Linked DNA regions of Cupriavidus necator. The protein of the gene in region 2 interacts with the protein of the main gene of each other region in a pairwise test. Links are inferred from orthologs where the notes say so. Each region holds a gene or a part of one and is shown on either strand. Other genes may lie near its edges.

What was found.
Region 1: the proteins of clpB (region 2) and I6H87_RS12045 interact in binary tests that used the Escherichia coli proteins (3 or more experiments, as listed by UniProt). The link is inferred for Cupriavidus necator from one-to-one orthologs.

Annotation. Positions count from the first base shown.
Region 1 is NZ_CP066018.1:2,576,216-2,581,427, reverse strand. Bases 944-3,812 are described here. They hold I6H87_RS12045 (sulfurtransferase TusA family protein), read right to left. Parts: upstream 2,558-3,812; coding sequence 2,330-2,557; downstream 944-2,329. Other genes in these bases: I6H87_RS12035 (threonine aldolase family protein), read right to left, coding at 3,238-3,812; I6H87_RS12040 (NUDIX domain-containing protein), read right to left, coding at 2,608-3,192; I6H87_RS12050 (GNAT family N-acetyltransferase), read right to left, coding at 1,529-1,972; I6H87_RS12055 (UxaA family hydrolase), read left to right, coding at 944-1,462. Outside these bases: more of I6H87_RS12055, read left to right, coding at 1-943; more of I6H87_RS12035, read right to left, coding at 3,813-4,269; I6H87_RS12030 (4-oxalocrotonate tautomerase), read right to left, coding at 4,298-4,486; I6H87_RS12025 (class II aldolase/adducin family protein), read right to left, coding at 4,539-5,212. UniProt on the Escherichia coli protein: Involved in thiosulfate metabolism.
Region 2 is NZ_CP066018.1:3,120,846-3,126,376, reverse strand. Bases 1,383-4,570 are described here. They hold clpB (ATP-dependent chaperone ClpB), read right to left. Parts: upstream 4,177-4,570; coding sequence 1,588-4,176; downstream 1,383-1,587. Other genes in these bases: I6H87_RS14605 (MaoC/PaaZ C-terminal domain-containing protein), read right to left, coding at 4,400-4,570. Outside these bases: I6H87_RS14620 (sulfate ABC transporter substrate-binding protein), read right to left, coding at 1-361; I6H87_RS14615 (ferritin-like domain-containing protein), read right to left, coding at 770-1,309; more of I6H87_RS14605, read right to left, coding at 4,571-5,281; phaZ2 (D-(-)-3-hydroxybutyrate oligomer hydrolase), read right to left, coding at 5,281-5,531. UniProt on the Escherichia coli protein: Part of a stress-induced multi-chaperone system, it is involved in the recovery of the cell from heat-induced damage, in cooperation with DnaK, DnaJ and GrpE. Acts before DnaK, in the processing of protein aggregates.

The sequences.
Region 1 (5,212 bases), 540 kb from region 2 along the record:
GGCAGGCACCACGCTCGACGAAGAAGACGTGACTGTGCTCGGCCTGGTCCCGCCCGGCCACAAGGTGGCAACGCGCGCCATCGGCGCCGGCGAGGCGGTGCGCCGCTACGGGCAGATCATCGGCTTCGCCAGCCAGGACATCCGCCCCGGCCAGCACGTGCACACCCACAACCTGGCCATGGGCGACTTCACGCGCGACTATGCCTATGGCGCCGATGCGCGCGCGCCGGAGCCGGTGCCGGCGCCGGCCACCTTCGCGGGCATCGTGCGGGCCGATGGCCGCGTGGCCACGCGCAACTACATCGGCATCCTGACCTCGGTGAACTGCTCGGCCACGGTGGCGCGCGCCATTGCCGACCACTTCCGCCGCGACATCCATCCCGAGGCGCTGGCCGCCTATCCCAACGTCGACGGCGTGGTGGCGCTCACGCACGGCGTCGGTTGCGCGGTGGACCCGCAGGGGGAAGGGCTGGCGCTGCTGCAGCGCACGCTGGGCGGCTATGCCTGCCATCCCAACTTCGCCAGCGTGCTGGTGATCGGGCTGGGCTGCGAGACCAACCAGATTTCGGCGCTGCTTGCCACCCAGGGGCTGGCCCACGACGACCGCCTGCAGACCTTCACCATCCAGGACAGCGGCGGCACCACCAGGACCATCGCACGCGGCATTGCCATGATCCAGGAGATGCTGCCCGCCGCGAATGCCGTGCAGCGCCAGCCGGTGCCTGCCAGCCACCTGGTGGTGGGCCTGCAGTGCGGCGGCTCCGACGGCTACTCGGGCATCTCGGCGAACCCGGTGCTGGGCGCGGCGGTAGACCTGCTGGTGCGCCACGGCGGCACTGCCATCCTCTCCGAGACGCCCGAGATCTACGGCGCCGAGCACCTGCTCACGCGCCGCGCACAGACACCGGAAATCGGCCGCAAGCTGGTGGCGCGCATCCGCTGGTGGGAGGACTATTGCGCGCGCCACGGTGCCAGCATGGACAACAACCCGTCGGCAGGCAACAAGGCGGGCGGGCTGACCACCGTGCTGGAAAAATCCCTGGGCGGCATCGCCAAGGGCGGCTCGGCCAACCTGGCCGAGGTCTATGAGTACGCGCAGCCGGTGCGCGCGCGCGGCCTGGTGTTCATGGACACGCCGGGCTACGACCCCATCTCCGCGACCGGCCAGGTCGCGGGGGGTGCCAACCTGATCTGCTTCACCACGGGGCGCGGCTCGGCCTACGGCTGTGCGCCCTCGCCCTCGGTCAAGCTGGCGACCAATACCGCGCTGTGGCAACGCCAGTCCGATGACATGGACCTGAACTGCGGCGCCGTGCTGGACGGCAGCGCCACCATTGGCGGGCTCGGTGAGGAACTGTTCCGGCTGATGCTGGACACCGCCTCCGGCAAACGTTCACGCAGCGAGCTGCACGGCTACGGGCAGAACGAGTTCGTACCCTGGCAGCTGAGCGCGATCACCTGAAGCCCGCCGGCGCGCAGCCGGCGACGCGGCGGCCCATCGGGCCGCTGCGCTGCGTCTTGCCCCGCCTCAGTCCAGGCGGCGGCACATGCAGTGCGTCCAGGCGCCGAAGCGGCGTTGAAATTCCCTGGACAATTCCAGTTCGGTCGGCAACTCGTCCACGGATGTCAGCGAGAAGCCATAGCGCGCAAAAAAGGCCGGATGCTCCGTCGTCAGCAGGACGGCCTTGGTGCAACCGTTAGCACGGGCGCGCATCAACAGGGCCGCAACCAGATGGGTCGCAATTCTTCGCTCCCGAAAATCGGGAAGCACGCCAACGGTCCTGACGACAAAGGTCTGGTCGAATATCTCCCCGCAGGCACAACCAGCTACGATTTCCCCGAATTCAGCGACATGGCACAGACATGCGGCCGGCCTCACATTTTCAACTGACAACCCACATTGCTGCAGCACTTCCGAAATAGCTTGAATATCGGCAATTCCAGCGGCTCGGATACGGACGTCCCTTGGCATCGCCTCTCCTGAATCACTTGATCAACTTCCGCCCTCCCCACAGTGACCATCACGGCACCAGGCAAGGGCGCAGTAGTAATTTAGCGCATACATAAAAACCAGCCCAATCCGGGTAAACACATGTGCCGCGGCGCCGCCATTATGGGGAGAATAATGCAGCCCAAAACCGGCGGAAACGCAATGGGATTAATCCTTGCGAGATGTCCCGCCAGGAATAATGCAGGACTTGCAATTTACGCCAATCTCGCATTGCCGCGCGCCTGGAAAATCGTGCCGATATTCATCGACGCAGAATCCCAAAGAAAAAAGCCACGTAATTCTGATTACGCGGCTTTTTTCTTTGGGAGCGGGAGCGCTTCAGCGGCGGCGCATGTAGAACACAAACACCTTGTCCACTTCCGAGTGCGACAGCAGCTCATTGCCGGTCTGCTTGGCAAAGGCCTGGAAATCGCGCGTGGCGCCGGGATCGGTGGCCAGCACCTTGAGCACATCGCCGCTGGCCATGTCGGCCAGGGCCTTCTTGGTGCGCAGGATCGGCAGCGGGCAGTTCAGGCCGCGCGCATCCACTTCTTTCTGGAACTCCATTCGTCTCTTCCTTCGATTCTGGGGGCTGGGCGGCTGGCCGGAGGCCAGCCTCACCAACGGTATTGTAGCGAACCCCCGACCAGGCTGAAGTCGTGCGGGCGGCGCGGGTCCGGAATGTCGGCGCCGGTCTGGCGGTCGAAGAAGCGCACCGGATAGCCGCGCGCGGCCAGCCAGTCGGCAACCGCGAAGCCGGTGCCAGCCGACCAGACGCGCACGTCCTCCGGCGCCACCAGCTTGTAGTCGGCCAGTTCCTCGGACAGCGCCACGGTGCCGGTCGCCTTGACGTGGTAGGCAATGATCAGCTCGTTCTTGCGCATGAACTCGTAGACGCCGATCAGCGACACCGACTCGGTATCGAGGTTGGTCTCTTCCTTCAGTTCGCGCGCCACGCCCAGCTCGGGCGGCTCGTCACGCTCCAGGAAGCCCGTCACCAGCGCGAACATGGTCTCCGGCCAGGCGGCATTGCGCGCCAGCAGCAGCTTGTCCTGGTACTCCACCACCGCCGCCAGCACCGGCAGCGGGTTGTTCCAGTGCACGAAGCCGCATTCCTGCTGCACGCAGGCGTGGCGTTCGCGCCCGGACAGCGGCAGCACCTCAAGCGGCGCGCCGCACTGCGGGCAGAATCGGTATTGCATTTGGGGGCTCCTGAAGGGTCTCGTCGTTATAGGTATGGGTGCCGGTCAGGCGCCGCAAGCCGCCCGCATGTCGGCGGCCAGCGCCTCGACCGTCTGCGGCTGCAGGTCCCATGAACACATGAAACGGCAGCCGCCGGCGCCGATAAAGGTATAGAAGCGCCAGCCCCTGGCGCGCAGCGCCTCGATCGCGGGCAGCGGCAGCTCGGCGAACACGGCGTTGGACTGCGTCGGGAACATGATGCGAACGCCCGGAATATCGCTGATGCGCTGCTGCAGCAGCTGCGCCATCGCATTGGCATGGCGCGCGTTGGCGAGCCATACGTCGTTCTCGAGCAAACCCAGCCACGGCGCGGAGATAAAGCGCATCTTCGACGCCAGCTGCCCGGCCTGCTTGACGCGGTAGGCAAAGTCCTCGGCCAGGCGGCGGTCGAAAAACACCACCGCTTCGCCCACCGGCAGGCCGTTCTTGGTGCCGCCGAAGCACAGCACGTCGACGCCGGCGCGCCAGGTAATCTCGGACGGATGCACGCCCAGCGACGCCACCGCATTGGCAAAGCGCGCGCCATCCATATGCACGCGCAGCTGGCGGCGCTTGGCGATGGCAGCGATCGCGCGCACCTCTTCCACGCTGTAGACGGTGCCGACTTCGGTCGACTGCGTCAGCGACACCACCTTGGGCTTGGGGTAATGGATATCGGAGCGGCGCGTGACCAGCGCCTCGACCGCGTCAGGCGTGAGCTTGCCGTCAGCGCCGGGCGCGGTCAGCAGCTTGGAGCCGTTGGAGAAGAACTCCGGGCCGCCGCATTCATCGGTCTCGATATGCGCCAGCTCGTGGCAGATCACCGAGTGGTACGACTGGCACAGCGCCGACAGCGCCAGCGAGTTGGCCGCCGTGCCGTTGAACACGAAGAACACTTCGCAGTCGGTCTGGAACAGGTCGCGGATACGGTCGCAGACCTTCTGCGTCCAGGAATCGTCGCCGTAGGCCTGCTCATGGCCGCTGGCGTTGGCTTCCAGGAAATACTTGAGCGATTCCGGGCAGAAGCCGGCGTAGTTGTCAGAGGCGAAGTGCTGCATGGTGTTCAGTGTGGGGCTGAATGGAGCCTTACTTCTTGTCGGCCCACAGCTCGCCGCCGGTGGCCCAGTTCTCGCGCTTGATGTCGGTGATGATGATGTCGACGGCCGAGGCCGAGCAGCCCAGGGTCTCGCAGCTGACGCGCGTCACTTCCTCGACAAACTTGCGCTTCTGCTCGATGGTACGGCCTTCAAACATTTCGACGTGGAAAGTCGGCATGCAATGCTCCTTTGATGAATGTGGTTGAGTCGCGGCGGGAAATCGATCCCGCTCAGTCCCGGTATGAAGGATCGATTCTATCCAGTTTGCGCAGCAGCGCGGGCCACTCCATCACGCCTTCGACGGCGCCGTTGTCGTAGAGTTGCTCCGAGGTCTTGTCCGCCACGGCCGCGCCTGGCTGCACCAGCGCACCGCCCGCCTGTGCGGCAATCTGGACCTCGCAGGCCTTGATCAGCGTCGCCATCAGCACATAGGCCTCGGCCACGGTGCGGCCCACCGTCAGCGTGCCGTGGTTGCGCAACAGCATGGCGGGATGCCCACCCAGCGATGCGGTCAGCCGCGCGCCTTCGGCCGGGGTGAAGGCCAGGCCTTCGTAGTCGTGGTAGGCCATGCGGCCGTGGAAGCGCATCGCGTGCTGCGACAGCGGCAGCAGCCCGGCGGCCTGCGCCGATACGGCAATGCCGGCGGTGTTATGCAGGTGCATCACGCACATCGCGTCGGCGCGCGCCGCATGCACCGCGGCGTGCAGCGCAAAGCCGGTCACATTGACCGGATGCACGGTCGCGCCGACGACCTCGCCGCGGCCGTTGATCTTGACCAGGTCGCTGGCGCGGATCTCGTCGAAGGCAAAGCCGAAGGGGTTGATCAGGAAGTGGTCGGACTCGCCCGGCACCGTGGCGGAGATATGGGTGTAGATCAGGTCATCCCAGCCCTCGCGCGCGGCCA
Region 2 (5,531 bases):
GGAACACGATGGTCGAGGTGTACGGCGAGGCGTTGTGCGGCAGGCGCTTCTGCCAGTCCGGCTTGATCAGGCCCTTGTCGGCGATGGCGTCGATGTCATAGCCCAGCGCCAGCGTCACCACGTCGGCATCCAGCCCGTCGATCACCGAGCGCGCCTGCTTGCCCGAGCCGCCGTGCGACTGGCGCACGGTCACGGCGTCGCCGCCCTGGGCCTTCCAGGCCTTGGCAAAGGCGGCATTGACATCGACATACAGCTCGCGTGTCGGATCGTAGGAAACGTTCAGCAGGTTGGCGGCCGCAGCGGTCTGCGCCGCGCTCAGGGCGCCAAGTACGGCCAGGCTGATAGCCAGTTTGCGGATCATCTTGTGTTGCTCCCGTCAGTGTCGTGAATGGGCGCGAGGCGCCTCTTGCCTTGTCCGCCTTGGGTGGCGGACTTGTGTCAGGAGCAAGACTACCGAGGGGGCTATCTGAACGGAACGAATGGTTTCGCCGATCCTTTGCTGTTTTTTGCATAAGATCGGACGGAAATATGGACATGCCGGCGCACGGGGCATGCGGCATCGCTGAGCGGAAGGAGGATGATGGGTCACGCCCCAAAAAGAAAACGCCCGCACCGGCAAGCCGGTGCGGGCGAAGTTTCCGTTCTGGAAACGGGTAGACAAGTCATGAAGAGCGCCCCCGCATCTCCATGACAGGACGAATGTTATCGGCTTGCCTGCGACCTGGGGTTGATCAAGGTCAAGTGCGGGCCAGCCTGCCGCGCCTGCGCCTCAGCCGCCCTGGCGGGCGAGCAGGTCAGCCATTTCGTCGGCATGCTCCTCTTCCACCGCCAGGATGCCCTCCATCATCCGGCGCGAGGTCGGATCGCGTTCTCCCAGGAACTGGATGATCTCGCGATAGCTGTCGATGGCGATGCGCTCGGCCACCAGGTCTTCCTTGATCATTTCCGTCAGCGAAGTACCCGCCACATATTCAGCATGGGAGCGGCTGGTCAGGCCGTCGGGTGCGAAGTCGGGCTCGCCGCCAAGCTGGACGATGCGCTCGGCGATCTGGTCGGCATGGCCTTGTTCTTCATTGGAATGGGCCAGGAATTCATCGGCGACGCTCTTCGAGTTGGGCCCCTTGGCCATGTAGTAGTGTCGGCGATAGCGCAGCACGCAGACGATTTCGGTGGCCAGCGCATCGTTGAGCAGCTTCAGCACGGTATCGCGATCCGCGGCATAGCCCGCGGTCACGGCGCCATCGTCGATGTGCTTGCGGGCGCGCTCGCGCAATGTCTTGACGTCAGAGAGGAAAGGCTTGTCGGTCATTGAAGGGCTCCTTGGGGATGGGGCTGCGTCAGCGCAGCGCCTTGTACGGAAACTCAACCCTTCCGCAACGCGAGAAGTGTGCCACTCGGCGGATGGCGCGGAACGGCGCGGCTGGCGACGACCCGCGGCATCGTGGCGTGAAAAAATTGCACGGGACGGGACCGCCTTACACGCAACGCGCGATGGCAAGACGAAAAAAAGCCCCTGCGATGCAGCGCAGGGGCCTGACCATGATCGACCGCCTGTGTGCTCCGGCAGTCGATCGAGCCACGGTAGCCTTAGTCCAGCTTCCGCCCGAACGTGAACTCCCCGTCGACATAATCCACCGGCACCACATCCTTGGCGGCGAACTTGCCTTCCAGGATCGCCCGGGCCACCGGGTTCTCGATCTGCTGCTGGATCGCCCGCTTGAGCGGACGCGCGCCAAACACCGGGTCGTAGCCTGCGCTGGCGATCTTCTCCAGCGCCGTCTCGCTCACCTCCAGCGTCATGTCCATGCGGGCCAGGCGGGCCTGCAGGCGTTGCAGCTGGATGCGTGCGATCGACTCGATATGCTTCTGGTCGAGCGCGTGGAACACCACCACTTCATCGATCCGGTTCAGGAACTCCGGCCGGAAATGCGTGCGCACTTCCTGCCAGACCGCACCCTTGATCGCTTCCTGCGGCTCGCCGGTCATCGACTGGATGATCTGCGAACCCAGGTTGGACGTCATCACGATCACCGTGTTCTTGAAGTCCACGGTGCGGCCCTGGCCATCGGTCAGGCGGCCGTCGTCCAGCACCTGCAGCAGCACGTTGAAGACGTCCGGGTGGGCCTTCTCGACTTCATCCAGCAGCACCACGCTGTACGGCTTGCGGCGCACGGCCTCGGTCAGGTAGCCGCCTTCCTCGTAGCCCACGTATCCGGGCGGCGCGCCGATCAGGCGGCTGACGCTGTGCTTCTCCATGAATTCGCTCATGTCGATGCGGATCAGGTGCTCTTCCGAATCGAACATGAACTCGGCCAGGGCCTTGCACAACTCGGTCTTGCCGACGCCGGTCGGGCCCAGGAACAGGAACGAGCCATAGGGCCGGTTCTCGTCCGCAAGCCCGGCACGCGAACGGCGGATGGCATCGGACACCAGCCGCACGGCTTCGTCCTGGCCGACCACGCGCCCATGCAGCCGGTCTTCCATCTTGAGCAGCTTCTCGCGCTCGCCCTGCATCATCTTCGATACCGGGATGCCGGTGGCGCGGCTTACCACTTCGGCGATTTCCTCGGCGCCCACCTGGGTGCGCAGCAGCTTGTTGGGCTGCTTCTGCTCGCTGGCCTCGGCATCGGTCGCCGCCTTGAGCTTGCCTTCCAGGCCCGGCAGCTTGCCGTATTGCAGCTCGGCCACCTTGTCCAGCTTGCCTTCGCGCTGCAGCTTGGCGATCTCCAGCTTGACCTTCTCGATCTCTTCCTTGAGCGCGGCCGTGCCCTGCGCGGCGCCCTTCTCGGCTTTCCAGATCTCGTCCAGGTCGGCGTACTCCTTCTCCAGGCGCGCGATTTCCTGCTCGATCAGCTCCAGGCGCTTCATCGACGCCTCATCGGTCTCTTTCTTGACCGCCTCGCGCTCGATCTTCAGCTGGATGGTGCGGCGCTCGAGCTTGTCCATCGACTCCGGCTTGGAATCGATTTCCATCTTGATGCGCGCGGCCGCCTCGTCGATCAGGTCGATCGCCTTGTCGGGAAGGAAGCGGTCGGTGATATAGCGATGCGACAGCTCCGCCGCGGCGACGATGGCCGGGTCGGTGATTTCCACGCCGTGGTGCAGCTCATACTTTTCCTGCAGCCCGCGCAGGATGGCAATGGTGGCTTCAACGCTCGGCTCATCGACCAGCACCTTCTGGAAGCGGCGCTCCAGCGCGGCGTCCTTCTCGATGTACTTGCGGTACTCGTCCAGCGTGGTCGCGCCGATGCAGTGCAGCTCGCCGCGCGCGAGCGCCGGCTTGAGCATGTTGCCCGCGTCGATCGCGCCCTCGGCCTTGCCGGCGCCGACCATGGTGTGGATCTCGTCGATGAAGACGATGGTCTGGCCCTCGTCCTTGGCGACGTCGTTCAGCACCGCTTTCAGGCGCTCCTCGAACTCGCCGCGGTACTTGGCGCCGGCCAGCAGGCCGGCCATGTCCAGCACCAGCACGCGCTTGTTCTTCAGGCTCTCCGGCACTTCGCCGTTGACGATGCGCTGCGCCAGGCCTTCCACGATGGCGGTCTTGCCCACGCCCGGCTCGCCGATCAGCACCGGGTTGTTCTTGGTGCGGCGCTGCAGGATCTGGATGGCGCGGCGGATCTCGTCGTCACGGCCGATCACGGGATCGAGCTTGCCGATGCGGGCGCGCTCGGTCAGGTCGATGGTGTACTTCTTGAGGGCCTCGCGCTGGCCCTCGGCCTCGGCGCTGTTGACCGAATCGCCGCCGCGCACGGCCTGGATGGCCGACTCGAGCGACTTGCGGTTCAGGCCGTTTTCACGCGCGATGCGGCCGGCGTCGCCCTTGTCGTCGGCGACGGCCAGCAGGAACAGCTCGCTGGCGATGAACTGGTCGCCGCGCTTGATGGCTTCCTTCTCGGTGGCGTTGAGCAGGTTGACCAGGTCGCGGCCGATCTGGACCTCGCTGGTGCCCTGCACTTGCGGCAGGCGCTTGATGGCGGCGTCGAGCGCCGTCTGCAGGCCCTGCACGTTGACGCCGGCGCGCGCCAGCAGCGCCTTGGCGGCGCCGTCGTCCTGCGCCAGCAGTGCGCGCAGCAGGTGCTGCGGTTCGATGTATTGGTTGTCGTTGCCCAGTGCCAGGCTTTGCGCATCAGCCAGTGCTTCCTGGAACCGGGTGGTCAGCTTGTCAAGACGCATAAGGATTCCCTCTCTCGGATAAGGTCGTGTCCTGATGCGGGGGCGTCGGCGCCGGTCTTCGCTGCCGGAGCGCCCGTATGCCCTGCCGGACACTGGATGTCTTTCCGAAAGATAAGGCTTTGTCGCGACATTTCAAGGCCGCGCCGGCAAGCAATGACCCCGATCCGCTGCTATGTCGACAACCGCCGCTCCCACGCTCGCAAGTGCCGCAAGCGATACGCAGCTAGGCGGCGCGGCAGGCCCCCTTGTCCGCCAGGTTGCGCACCAGCACCAGTGATTCGCCCTGCACCACCACGCGCCCGTCCGCGCCGGTGACCACGCTGGCCAGGTTGACCAGGTCCTTGCCGGCGCGCAGCCGCATGATGCGCACGCATGCCGTCAGCGGCTCATCCAGCCGCGCGGCTGAAGCGAGGCGCAGCGACTGCTTCATCCACCCCGTGCCCCGTCCGGGCAGCCGCGTGCCGAGCAGGTCCGAGAACATGCCGGCCAGCAGCGGCAGCGGCACCACCGGCCCGCCAAACCCGCGCGCGCGGGCAAAGGCCGGATCGGCGTGGTAGGGGTTGGCGTCGCCGGTCAGGGTGATGTAGTCGTCCAGGTCCGCCTGGGTGAAGGCGCGTGCCGCACCGGCTTCCTGACCGGGGCGCAGGCCGTACAGTGAGGCGTCGCCCGCCTCTGGCGCCGGTGCCGTGTCGCCGGGCAGCCGGGCCAGTCCCTCCGGCCCGGCATCCGGCAGCCAGAGCGATTCGCCCACGGCCGTGACGCGCTGCGCCTCGCCCGGCCCGCCCGCGCTGCCAACGGTGGTGCCGTAGCCCGCCAGTCCCGCCGGAGTGTGCTGCGGCGCCAGCGCGATCTGCACTGTGTCGCCAACGAAGGCCGGCGTCGGGAACATCAGCGTCTGCCCGACCGGCAACGCCGGCCCTGGCAGCTGCCGCCAGGTGTGGGCGCACAGCAGCGAAAACAGGAACATGCCGTGCGCCACGGTGGCACCGAAATGCGTGCCACGGGCAAAGGCCGGATCGCAGTGGATCGGGTTGTCGTCGTGCGACAAGGCGGCGAAGCGGTCAAAGTCGCGCTGCGACAGCACGCGCGGCAGGGCATCGTTCATCAGTCAGGCACCTGTACGGCATTAGCGTTGACGGTAATCGCGTTGCCGGCCGCAGGCGACGCGGCGAACGGCGGCACGTTGGACGGCAGCAGCGCCGGCGCGGGCGTGTTGAGGGTGCCGCCGCGCGGCGTGGTGCGCAGCACCTGCGACGGCGGCAGCGCCTTGCCCGCGGTGAGGTTGTCGTAGACCGCATCCAGGGCCCGGTTCAGGTAGACGTGCAGCGGCACATAGCGGTTGCTGTAGCCCGGCA